Regions from separate parts of the Variovorax sp. P5_A3 genome, predicted to be linked through region 2. Evidence: predicted binding sites of a transcription regulator. Region 2 holds the regulator's gene; each other region holds the start of a gene.
What was found. Region 2 encodes LexA, which represses DNA repair genes until DNA is damaged. Its sites were predicted from a motif close to ACTGTATNNNNATACAGT; they were not measured.
Positions count from the first base shown of each region.

Region 1: a site for LexA is predicted at 1,936-1,953, ahead of AC1D3B_RS19120 (ATP-dependent helicase). Genes of this name have one in related genera too.
Region 3: a site for LexA is predicted at 1,780-1,797, ahead of AC1D3B_RS01445 (PA0069 family radical SAM protein). Genes of this name have one in related genera too.

Region 1 covers NZ_JBFUKW010000011.1:175,422-179,618, forward strand. The annotation lists gene AC1D3B_RS19120 (ATP-dependent helicase) at 1-1,923, opposite strand, end outside; gene corA (magnesium/cobalt transporter CorA) at 2,135-3,121, shown strand; gene AC1D3B_RS19130 (5'-methylthioadenosine/adenosylhomocysteine nucleosidase) at 3,114-3,884, opposite strand; gene AC1D3B_RS19135 (ABC transporter substrate-binding protein) at 4,002-4,197, opposite strand, start outside.
Region 2 covers NZ_JBFUKW010000003.1:97,762-101,958, reverse strand. The annotation lists gene AC1D3B_RS05840 (hypothetical protein) at 1-175, opposite strand, end outside; gene AC1D3B_RS05835 (asparaginase) at 180-1,169, opposite strand; gene lexA (transcriptional repressor LexA) at 1,243-1,917, shown strand; gene AC1D3B_RS05825 (hypothetical protein) at 2,063-2,407, shown strand; gene AC1D3B_RS05820 (D-2-hydroxyacid dehydrogenase family protein) at 2,556-3,563, shown strand; gene AC1D3B_RS05815 (MFS transporter) at 3,560-4,197, shown strand, end outside.
Region 3 covers NZ_JBFUKW010000001.1:325,073-329,269, forward strand. The annotation lists gene AC1D3B_RS01440 (efflux transporter outer membrane subunit) at 1-726, shown strand, start outside; gene AC1D3B_RS01445 (PA0069 family radical SAM protein) at 677-1,765, opposite strand; gene AC1D3B_RS01450 (DOPA 4,5-dioxygenase family protein) at 1,885-2,241, shown strand; gene AC1D3B_RS01455 (glutathione S-transferase family protein) at 2,251-2,907, opposite strand; gene AC1D3B_RS01460 (polyhydroxyalkanoate depolymerase) at 3,023-4,197, shown strand, end outside.

The sequences.
Region 1 (4,197 bases), on a different contig from region 2:
GAAGCGCTGGGGCACCAGCAGATGCAGGTGATCGCGTGCCCGGGTCATCGCGACATAGAGCAGGCGCCGCTCCTCTTCGAGCTCCTGCGCACCCTGCGCGACGTCCGCAGGGATGCAACCGTCGACCACGTTCAGCACATGCACCGACGTCCACTCCTGCCCTTTGGCCGAGTGGATGGTCGAGAGGATCAGGTAATCCTCGTCGAGCAGCGGAGGCCCCGGCCGATCGCTCGTGGCTTCGGGCGGGTCGAGGGTGAGTTCGGTCAGGAATCGCTCGCGCGACGCGTAGCCGGACGCCAGCCGCGCCAACTGCTCGACGTCGCCGCGGCGTAGGCCCGCGTCGTCGTGAAGGCGTTCCAGATGGGGCAGATACCACTGGAGCGCGAGGTCCATGTCGGCCGGCCAGGCCAGATCCGGAGCCCGAAGCGCCGCATAGATGGCGGCGAACCGCGCCCACTCGACTTGGGCAGCCGACGGCGCCACGAAGGCCTGCACGACCGCGCCGGGCTCGGCCGCTTCCGCCATCGCGTCGAGCAGCCGCGTGGACGTGACCGGTCCAATCCCGGGTATCAGTTGCGTGACGCGGAAGCCGGCCATCCGCCCTCGCGGATTCTGCGCGAACCGCAGCACGGCGAGCAGGTCCTTCACATGCGCGGCTTCGAGGAACTTGAGCCCGCCGTACTTGACGAACGGAATGTTGCGCCGCGCCAGTTCGAGTTCGAGCGCGGCACTGTGCGTCGAGGTCCGAAACAGCACCGCCTGGGACCTCAACGCCAGCCCACCCTCGCGATGCGCGAGCACGCGATCCGCCACCCAGCGGGCCTGTTGCGCCTCGTCGGGCACCAGTACGAGTTGTGGGCGGCCTGCCGAGGGCTTGTCGGTCCAGAGCGTCTTTGCGTGGCGCTCCGAGGCGGCGGCGATCACCGCGTTCGACACATCCAGGATGGGTTGCGTCGAGCGGTAGTTGCGTTCGAGCGTGACGATGCGCGCCGCCTGGATGAATTGCTGCGGGAAGTCGAGGATGTTGCGTACTGTTGCGCCACGAAACGAGTAGATCGACTGCGCGTCGTCCCCCACCACCGTCACGCCACGGCCGTCCGGCTTGAGCGAACGCAGGATGGCGGCCTGCAGCAGGTTGGTGTCCTGGTACTCGTCGACCAGCACATGGTCGAAGCGCGCGCCGACGTGCCCGGCCAGCGACGGCTCGGCGACCATTTCAGCCCAGTAGAGCAGCAGGTCGTCGTAGTCGAGCACGTGCTGCTGCTGCTTGGCCTCCACATAGGCGCCGAACAGCCGCTTGAGTTCGGCCTCCCACTCGGCGCACCACGGGAAGGCGTGCTTGAGCACCTCCGCCAGCGGTGCGCAGGTATTGACGGTGCGTGAATAGATAGAGAGACAGGTGCCCTTCTGCGGAAACCGCCGCGTTGTGGACGACAGGCCAAGGTCATTGCGCACCAGTCCCATCAGATCCTCGGCGTCGCCCCGATCGTGAATGGTGAAGTTCTCGTTGAGTCCCACCTGCGCCGCGTACTCGCGCAGCAGTCGCGCGCCGATACCGTGGAAGGTGCCGGCCCACGGCAGCGCTGGCGGCGCCTCCGATTTCAGGCCGAGCACGCGCGCAAGCACCTGCCCCGCCCGGCGCTCCATCTCCTGCGCGGCACGGCGAGAGAAGGTCAGCAACAGGATCCGCTGCGGATCGACGCCGCGCGCGATCAGGTGGGCCACGCGGTGCGCCAACGTGCTGGTCTTTCCGGAACCCGCGCCGGCGATCACGAGCAACGGTCGATCGTCCTGTTGCGCGTCGCCCAAGGCGGCATCCACACCGTGCTCCACCGCTGCGCGCTGTTCTTCGTTGAGTTGGGCAAGCGCGGCCGCGAGACGCTCTGCCTGGGTGGCGGGAATGAGTTTCGCGACGCTCTGCATCAGCGCGACTTTACTGTATGTCCATCCAGACACCGTCATCAATTCTCGAAGGGCGGATGACATAATCGCGCCTCGCTGCAACCGGAGCCTTTCACATGGAAACCGACCCGTCTCGGCAGCTTTCACTTCCCCCCTGACACGTCCGTTGGCGAGGGAGTTGAAAGCGCCCCACCCCTTCGCCCAACCGCAAGACCATTCACGGGAGTGAGCCATGCTCAACATCTTCACGCTCGCCAACGGTCGCCTCGTCCAGGAAGAGATCGAGGCGCTCGAAGAGCTTTCACAGTTCCAGCCGATCTGGGTCGACCTCGAATCGCCCACCCTCGAGGAAAAGCGCTGGATCAAGCAGTACTACGGCCTTTCCATCCCCGAAGACGCGATGGACGAGGACATCGAGGAATCGGCGCGCTTCTACGAAGAGGACAACGGCGAACTCCACATCCGCAGCGACTTCCTGATCGACGACGACGAGAACCCGCGGTCGGTGCGCGTCGCCTTCATCCTCAACCAGCACAACACGGAACTGCGCAGCCGCGGCGTGCTGTTCTCGATCCACGACGAGGACGTCCCGGTGTTCCGCCTGTTGCGGATGCGCGCACGCCGCGCGCCCGGTCTGATCGAGGATGCCAAGGAAGTGCTGCTCAAGCTGTTCGACGCCGACGCCGAATACTCGGCCGACACGCTCGAGAACATCTACGACGAACTCGAGGCCGCCGGCAAGAAGGTGCTCTCGGGCAACGTGAGCGACGAACTGGCCGGCGAAGTGCTCGGCGCGATCGCGCGGCAGGAAGACTTGAACGGGCGCATCCGCCGCAACGTCATGGACACCCGCCGCGCGGTGAGCTTCATGATGCGAAGCCGCATGCTCAACGCCGAGCAATTCGAGGAAGCGCGGCAGATCCTTCGCGACATCGAATCGCTGGACAACCACACGGCCTTCCTCTTCGACAAGATCAACTTCCTGATGGATGCGACCGTCGGTTTCATCAACATCAACCAGAACAAGACCATCAAGATCTTCTCGGTCGCGAGCGTGGCCCTGCTGCCGCCGACCCTGATCGCGAGCGTCTACGGCATGAACTTCAAGTTCATGCCCGAGCTCGACCTGACCTACGGCTACGCCTATGCGGTCGTGCTGATGATCGCGAGCGCGCTGGTGCCCATGTGGTACTTCCGCCGCCGCGGCTGGCTCAAGTAGGCGCGTCCGTCGGCAACGTGGCGAGCCACGCATCGACCAGCGCAAGGCTGTAGCGGCTCGCCACCGACGAGACGAAGCGCGTGAAATCGCCATGGGCCGCGTCGTCGGCCCGATCCGAGATCGTCCGCACCGCGGCGAAAGGCACGCCGTAGTCGTGGCACACCTGGGCCACCGCGGCGCCCTCCATCTCCACCGCGAGCGCGTCGGGCAATGCGCGGCGCAGCGCATCGCTTTCGGCCGAAGTCGAGACGAAGCGGTCCCCGCTCACGAGAAGACCGCGATGAACCTTCGGCGCAACCAGGCCGAAGTCCTCGACTACCTTTTCGCCCAGCAGGGTCACCGGATCGCTCAGCACGTCGGCGGCCACGACCGCCAGCACATCGCTGATCGCGGTGTCGGCCGCGAAACGCGCATGGCCTGTCAGCGGCACTTCGTACTTGGGAAAGATCGGCGAGGCATCGAGGTCGTGCTGCAGGAGCCGGGTCGCGACGACCACGTCGCCGACTTCGACACCGGGCGCCAGTCCGCCTGCGACGCCCGTGAACACGATGGCCCGCACGCCGAACCGCTCCATGAGCACCGTCGCCGTCGTGGCCGCAGCGACCTTGCCGATGCGCGACAAGACCGCGACGACGAGCTGCCCCTGCAGATGGCCCACCCAGTAGTCCCGGCCCGCAACGCGGATGCGCTGCTCGTCAGGCATCTGAGCAAGCAGCGCCGCCAATTCCTCATGCATCGCAGCCACGATGGCGATAGGGTTCATGTTGCTCGCCCCCAGGCTACGCGCACTTCGTGTCGCTTCGCTCACCCCCTGCCGGGGGCAACACCAGCGGCCCGGCAAAGCCGGTTCCGCGGCGTTCCGCGTCGCGGGGAAACTTCACTACTTGATGTCCACACCGTAGAAGGTGTGACGGCCGAAGGGACTCAACTTGAAGTCCACCACTTCCTTGCGAACGGGCTTCAACTGAACCGCGTGCGCGATCGTGAACCACGGGGCCTGTTCCTTGAAGATCACCTGGGCCTTCTTGTAGAGCGCATCACGCTCGGCCTGCTTGGGCACGTTCTTCGCCTGCACG
Region 2 (4,197 bases):
ACAAGGCGATGGTCAGCGACAGCCTCGCCAGCCCGCTCACCGGCAGGACGACGGCGCGTCCAAAGACGCGCATTTCGAGGGCGACCAGATTGCCGACGAGCAGTGCAATCCCGACGATGTGCACGACCTCCAGCGCAGGATAGGCCCAGGGAGTCGATTGCAACGCGCCGAACATGCGCTCAGGCGGGAGGTCCGCCGGACAGAAGCTCGAGGATCAGCGCGATGCGCGCCTTGACCGGTGTCAGTGCCCCCGCGTCACGCAACACTTCCTTTGACCTCGGGAGAATCCGCCCCTGCGAACATCGCGTCGCGCGGACGACCGATACCCCATCAGCCTGCGCGCGAAGTGCGGCCGCTTCGAGTGCGTGGTGCAACGTGCCGTTGCCGGTAGCAGCAAGCACGAGTCCCTGGAGCGGTTCCGCACCGCCCCGCTTCCGCTCTTCCAGCAATGCATCCACGATCGTGCCGCGAGCCTCGGCATGGCTCACGAGGATTTCGACGCGTGGCCAGGACGTGGCGCCTTCGATTCGATCGAAGGCAAGCTGTGCGGCGGTTGCCGGCACGGGCCAATCTCTCAGCACGCGCACGGCGCCTTCTTCGACGTACGCCACCGGCCCCGCATCACCCGAGTCGAATGCGTCGAGCCTGTAGGTGTGGACCTTCTGGACATCGAACGCGCTGTGAACGGTGCCTGCGCAAACGGCGATGACACCCCGCGCCCCGGGTGAGGCCGCCACGACAATGGCATCGCGCACATTCTGGGGCCCGTCCGGCGCCAGCGCGGTGGACGGGCGCATCGCGCAGGTCAACACCACCGGCTTCGACGGCCCCAGCACACACTGCAGGAAGAAGGCCGTCTCCTCCAGCGTGTCGGTCCCGTGGGTGATGACGATACCCGCCACGTCGGGTTCCGCGAGCCAATGGGCACAACGCAGCGCCAGCGTTCGCCAGATCGGGAAGGACATGTCCTTGCTGTCCACCTGCGCCACCTGCTCGGCCGACAACGAAACGCCGGGCGGCGCGTCGATGTCGCCCAGCAGTTCCGCCACGCCGACCTCGCCGGCGGTGTAGCCGATGTTGTCATTGGCGGCGGAAGCGCGACCCGCGATCGTGCCTCCCGTGCCCAGGACGATCACGCGACGCGCGTCATTTCGATTGCCTTCGGCCATGGCTTGCCAACTTCCGGAAACTGGTTAAAAATACAGGTACTGGATATTCACCCAGTGCCCATCAGGAGCCAACATGCAGTTCGCCGTGAAGCTTACCGCCCGTCAGCAGCAGATTCTGGACTTGATCCAGAGCGCCATTGCGCGCACCGGCGCCCCTCCCACGCGCGCCGAGATCGCCGCCGAGCTGGGCTTCAAGTCAGCCAACGCGGCCGAAGAGCATCTGCAGGCGCTGGCGCGCAAGGGCGTCATCGAGCTCGTGAGCGGTACCTCGCGCGGTATCCGGCTCAAGGGCGACGCGCTGCGCTCGCTCAACGAATCCCGCAACAACCAGTTCTCCCTGTCGCTGCCCGGCATGGCGCAGCTCGCACTGCCGCTCATCGGCCGTGTGGCCGCCGGTTCGCCCATCCTGGCGCAGGAACACGTCGACCAGACCTATTACGTCGAGAACACCCTCTTCCAGCGCCAACCCGACTACCTGCTCAAGGTGCGCGGCATGTCCATGCGCGACGCCGGCATCATGGACGGCGACCTGCTCGCCGTGCAGGCAACCAAGGAAGCCCGTAACGGGCAGATCGTCGTGGCCCGGCTCGGCGACGAGGTCACCGTCAAGCGACTCAAGCGCAACAAGCAGGTCATCGAGCTGCATGCGGAAAACCCGGACTACCCGACCATCATCGTCCAGCCCGGCGAGCCCTTCGAGATCGAAGGCCTGGCAGTCGGCCTGATCCGCAACACGATGCTGATGTAGGCGTCGAATGAATGCGCGCACGGCTTCGGCGGTGCGCTCACACCCGGCCGCGACAGGTGGCGGGCGTATGGCGAAGTGCCATCACCCTGTCGAGGCCGATCAAAGCAATCCTGCCTGTGTTCAATCTCTGACCTTTGGAGTTCACATGGGAATCGCCCTGCTCAGCATCGTTGATTTGTTGACCCCCCTGCAATCGCTGGCCAGCCGCTGGATGCCGGCGCGCAGTTCGCATCGCATCAATTCGTCGGGTCTGCGCTATGTCGGGGTCCGGCCCAGTTGCACGGCGCGCCAGACTGCCACGGTACAGGCCTGCTCGCCAGCGGCGGCGCGGCCGTTGCGGGTGGTGCGCATGGTCGACGCACAGCAACCGGGCCGTCACCAGAGCCGCATGGTGATTTCGGGCCGCATGGCCGATGTCTGCGCTGAGCTCGATCGACTGGTTGCGCTCGAAGCAGCAGGCACGGCGCCCCGATCCGCCCACGTGCACTGAGGGCCGAACTGCGTCCACACTGACTGGCGCTTCATCGCCGGGCAGCGACGTTCAACCACCCTGCAAGTGCCCCCGGCGACCGGCGCATGCAATGGCAACATGATGCGTCCGCACAGCTTGCCGGTGGTGCGAGGCACAATGGCACGCCATGAACATTGTGATCCTCGACGACTATCAGGATGCGGTGCGCAAGCTGCAGTGCGCTGCCAAGCTCGATGCGTATGCCGCCAAGGTCTATACCAACACGGTCAAGGGCATCGGGCAGCTTTCGGTGCGCCTCAAGGATGCCGACGTGATCGTGCTGATCCGTGAGCGCACCCACATCTCCCGGCAGCTCATCGAGAAGTTGCCCAAGCTCAGGCTCATTTCGCAGACCGGGCGGGTCGGCGGCCACATCGACGTGAACGCCTGTTCGGAACAAGGTATCGCGGTGGCGGAAGGCACGGGGTCGCCATTGGCGCCGGCCGAGCTGACCTGGGCGCTGATCATGGCCGCGATGCGTCGCCTGCCGCAGTACATCAGCAACCTGAAGCATGGCGCGTGGCAGCAGTCGGGCCTCAAGTCCGCATCGATGCCACCGAACTTCGGACTCGGCTCGGTGCTCAAGGGCAAGACGCTCTGCATCTGGGGTTACGGGCGCATCGGCCAGCTGGTCGCGCGCTACGGCCAGGCCTTCGGGATGCAAGTGGTGATCTGGGGTCGCGAGCAGAGCTGCGCCAAGGCCAGGTCCGACGGATTCCAGGTGGCACCGAACCAGGAAGCCTTCTTCGCCGCGGCCGACGTGTTGTCGGTGCACCTGCGGCTGACGGAGGAGACGCGCGGTCTGGTCACGCTCGAGGATCTTTCGCGGATGAAGCCCACTGCGCTGTTCGTGAATACCTCGCGCGCCGAGCTGGTGGAGCAGGACGCCCTTCTCGCCGCGCTCAATCGCGGTCGGCCCGGGCTGGCGGCGATCGATGTCTTCGAGAGCGAACCGCCATTGCAGGGCCATGCGCTCCTCCGTCTCGAGAACTGCATCTGCACGCCGCACATCGGCTACGTGGAGCAGGACAGCTACGAGATGTACTTCGGGCAGGCTTTCGACAACGTCGTCAGTTTCATCAAGGGCAATCCGACGAACATCGTCAACCCCGGCGCTCTGCAGGTCCGCCGTTGAAGCGGCCTGCACTGCCGGCCTCGTTGTGGGCCCTGCTGGCAGGCAATTTCGTGATCGGCACGGGCGTGATGGTGGTGCCCGGCACGCTCAACGAGCTCAGCACGTCGCTGGACGTCAGCGCGGCGACGGCCGGCCAGTTGATCACGGCCGGCGCCGTCGTGATGTGCCTGGGTGCTCCTTTGCTTGCCGCCGTGGTCGCGGGCTGGGACCGCCGGCTGCTGCTGGCCTGCACCATGCTCTGGTATGGCGCCGGACACCTCGTCGCCACGCTGATGCCGAGCTTCGGCGGCCTGTTGATGGTTCGCATGCTCACGGTGATTGCACCCGCGATATTCACGCCGCAGGCGGCCGCATGCGTCGGCTTGCTGGTGCCGCCGGATCAGCGCGGGCGCGCCGTTACCTTTGTCTTCCTCGGATGGTCCATGGCGTCGGTGCTGGGCCTTCCGATCGGCGCGGTGGTTGGAGGACATTTCGGATGGCGGACGGCATTCGCGGTGATCACCGCCCTCTCGGTCATCAGCGCGGTCTGGATCTGGCTGAAGCTTCCCACAGGCATCCGGCCCGCGGCCCTGTCGCGTGAGGCCTGGGGGCGAGTGCTCAAGAGTCCCCTGCTGATGGGCGTCGTGTCCGTCAC
Region 3 (4,197 bases), on a different contig from region 2:
GCCACGCTGACCGGAACGCCGGCCCCGCAATTCTCGATCGCACCCGACATCAAGCCCCTGGCGCCGCCCGCCATCCCCATCGGGGTGCCGTCGGACGCGCTGGAGCGCAGGCCCGACGTCGCATCCGCCGAGCGCGCAATGGCTGCCGCGAACGCGCAAATCGGCGTGGCGACCGCGGCTTTCTATCCCAGCGTGATGCTGCTGCCGGCCGGCGGCTTCGACAGCCGCACGCTCTCGACCCTGTTCGACGCGAACAGCCTGCTGTGGTCGCTCGGCGTCTCTGCCACGCAGACGATCTTCGATGGCGGCCGCATCCGGGCGAACGTCGATTTCTCGCGGGCCGGCTATGAGGCCTCCGTCGCCAACTACCGTCGCGTCGTCCTGACCGCCATGCAGGAGGCCGAGGACGGCATCACCGGCCTCGCCTCGCTGGACCGCGCGGCGACGCAATCCCTCGTTGCGGTCGAAAGCTCGCGTCGGGTGCTGGAGATGGCGGCCAGCCGCTACGAGGGCGGCGCGTCGATCTATCTCGACGTCATCACCGCACAGCAGGCCTTGCTGAACACCGAGCGCCAGGCGGCGCAGATCAACGGCCAGCGCATGCTGACCTCCGTCTTCCTGGTGAAGGCATTGGGCGGCGACTGGTGCGGCGTGGAGCCCCGGAACACGACCGAAGCTAGAACAGGCTGCCCTGCCCCGCTGCGCCAGGTGGTCGGAACGCGCTGAGATCGAGCGCGATGCGCTGGCGGTTGAAGCCGATGCGGTTGGTCGCCTTCTCGAAGCGCTGGCGGATCAGGTCGGCCCACAGCCCGCTGCCTTTCATGCGGGTCGCGAAGTCGGCGTCGTAGTCCTTGCCACCCCGCATCTCGCGGATGCGCGCCATGATGCGGCCCGCGCGCTGCGGGTAGTGCAGCTCCAGCCACTGCTTGAAGAGCGGCGCGACTTCCCAGGGCAGCCGGATCACGGTGTAGAAGGCGCAACGCGCGCCGGCCTCCCATGCCGCTTCGAGCACCTGTTCCATGTCTTCGGTGACGAAGGGAATCTGCGGCGCCACGCTCACGCCCACCGGCACGCCTGCATCGGCGAGCGTGCGCAAGGTGCGCAGCCGCCGGTGCGGCGCAGCGGCGCGTGGTTCCAGCTTGCGTGCGAGTTCGCCGTCGAGGGTGGTGATGGTGATGTAGACCGCCGCCAGATCCTCGGCCGCCATCGGCGCGATCAGGTCGAGGTCGCGCTCGACCGCGCTGGACTTGGTGACGAGGCCGAAGGGATGGCGAGTCTCCTTCAGCAGTTCGATCACCGACCGGGTGAGCCGCAGTTCGCGCTCGATCGGCTGGTAGCAGTCGGTCGCGGTGCCGATCGCGAGGTGGCTGGGCTTGTAGTTCTTGCGGCCCAGTTCGGCGCGCAGGACTTCGGCGATGTTGCGCTTGGCGATCAGCTTGGTCTCGAAGTCGAGCCCCGGCGAGAGGTTGAGGTAGCTGTGCGTTGGGCGCGCAAAACAGTAGATGCAACCGTGCTCACAACCGCGATAGGGATTGAGCGACCGGTCGAAGGGAACGTCGGGCGAATCGTTTTCGCTGAGCACCGACTTCACGTCCTCGAAGCGAACCTCCGTCGCGAGCGGAGGCAGCGGCTCGGCCATGCCGTCTTCGAGCGTGCCCCAGCCGTCGTCGAAGGCGTTCCGGACATCCCGCTCGAAGCGGTGGGGCAGGAAGGTGGCAGCGCCCCGGCCTTTCAGGGCGTGCAGGGGAATGAAAGCGTCGGCCATGGGGGTGTCCGGATACTGTATGAATCAACAGTATTTCACCATTCCGCCGACCTTGCAGCAAGCAGTTGTTAACCCCGGCGCTGCGGAAGCGTAAGCTTCACCTTTCTACCGGAGCCCCCATGCCGCGTCGCCCCGAAAACCTCTACCCGCAATACCACGCCCACATCTATTTCGGACCGCCCACGGTCGCGCAGGCGAGGCAGCTGGCAGAAGATGCAGGGCACAACCTGCTGGTGGTGGTCGGACGCGTGCACGAGAAGCCGGTCGGACCGCATCCCCAATGGAGTTGCCAGATTGCCTTCGACGCGGCGGAATTCGACGAAGTCATCGCGTGGCTCGACGCGCATCGGAATGGCCTCGACATCTTCGTGCACGGCCTGACCGGCGACGACTACCTCGACCACACGGCGCACGCCATGTGGTTGGGCAATGAATGGCCCCTTGACCTGCGAATGTTCCGCCAGGCGCCGGCCTGAGTCAGCCGCTCAGAACTCGGCGTCAAGTTCGTCGATTTCCTCGGGCTCCTGCTTCGCCGCCTTGATCCACTCCTGCATCGCAGGCAGTTCGATGATCCGCTTGCAGTAGGTGGCGCAGGCCCGGTCGAGCGCGACGTCGTAGGTCATGAAGCGCGTGACGACCGGCGCATACATCGCGTCCGCCATGCACGGCTGCTCGCCGAACAGGAAGGGGCCTCCGTACGCGCCGAGGCATTCGCGCCAGATGGCGACCACCCGGTCGATGTCGGTCTGGGCTCGCGACCAGATCTTGAAGCCGGGGAACTTCGCCTTGACGTTCATCGGCAGCGAGCCGCGCATCGAGCTGAAGCCCGAATGCATCTCGCCGCAGATCGCCCGGCAGTGCGCGCGGGCCTTGGCATCAGCGGGCAACAGCCCGGCCTTTGGCTTGATCTCGTTGAGGTATTCGCCGATCGCAAGCGTGTCCCACACCTTGATGCTTCCGTGCTGCAGCGACGGCACCAGCATGGAGGCCGAGAGCAGCAGCATCTCGGCCTTCATCGCCGGATCGTCGGGCGGGATGATCTTCTCGGTGAACTCCAGGCCCGCGAGCCGGCACATCAGCCAGCCGCGCAGTGACCATGCACCGTAGTTCTTGCTGCTGATGGTGAGTACGGGTTTGGCCATGAGTCGCTCCTCGGCTGCCGGATCGGCATGGAAGCTGTGCAAGGCCTGTGCCAGAAAGGTGCACCTCGCCGAGCATGCCATCCAGCTTGGCCCGCAACTTGCCTACAGCATGTGCATGCTGTACCGGGCCTACCAAACCAACGCCGACCTTTTTTCGCCATCCCGGCTCGCGGCCCAGTATCTCGGCAAGGCGCTGTGGCACCCCAAGGCCGATCGCGGCATGGCCCGGCGAGTGGCCGCGGCGATGGAGGTCTACGCGCAATTGCGGCTCACGCACTCGCGTCCACCCTACGGCATCGACAGCGTGATGGTCGACGGCGAGGAAGTCGCGGTGCACGAAGAGGTCGCGCTGGTCGCGCCCTTCGGCACGCTGCTGCACTTTCGCAAGGACACCAGCGCGGTGCATCCGCCCGTGCTGCTGGCCGCACCACTCTCGGGCCATTTCGCCACGCTCCTGCGCGAAACGGTGCGCACCTTGCTGCGCGACCATGACGTCTACATCACCGACTGGCACAACGCGCGCGACGTGCCGCTGTGGCATGGCGGGTTCAGTCTCGACGACTACACGCTGCAGCTCATCCGCTTCCTCGAAGCCATGGGCCCGGGCGCACACATGGTCGCGGTGTGCCAGCCTTGCGTCGCCGCCCTGGCGGCCACCGCCCTCATGTCGGAAGACGACAATCCGGCAACACCGGCGAGCCTGACGCTGATGGCCGGCCCGGTCGACTGCCGCATCAACCCGACGGCGGTGAACAAGCTCGCGAACGAGCGCTCCATCGGCTGGTTCGAACGCAACCTGATCAGTCGCGTGCCATGGCCGCATGCCGGCGTGATGCGCCGCGTGTACCCCGGCTTCCTGCAACTCAGTGCGTTCATGAGCATGAACCCGGACCGCCACAAGCAGCAGTTCGCCAAGCTCTACCAGCACCTGGTCGACGGGGAGGTCGACCAGGCCACCACCATCCGCAACTTCTACGACGAGTACCTGGCGGTGAACGACCTGCCGGCCGAGTTCTACCTGGAAACGGTGGAGCGCGTGTTCCAGACCTATGACCTGCCCCGCGGCGAACTCACGGTGGGCGATCGCAAGGTCAATCCCGCCGCGATCCGCAAGACCGCGCTACTCACGGTGGAAGGCGAGCGCGACGACATCTGCGCCGTCGGCCAGACCGTGGCCGCGCAGGACCTGTGCACCAGCGTTCGCCCCTACCTGAAGACCCACCACCTGCAAGCGGGCGTCGGCCACTACGGCGTGTTCAGCGGCAGCAAGTGGAACACCCAAATCTACCC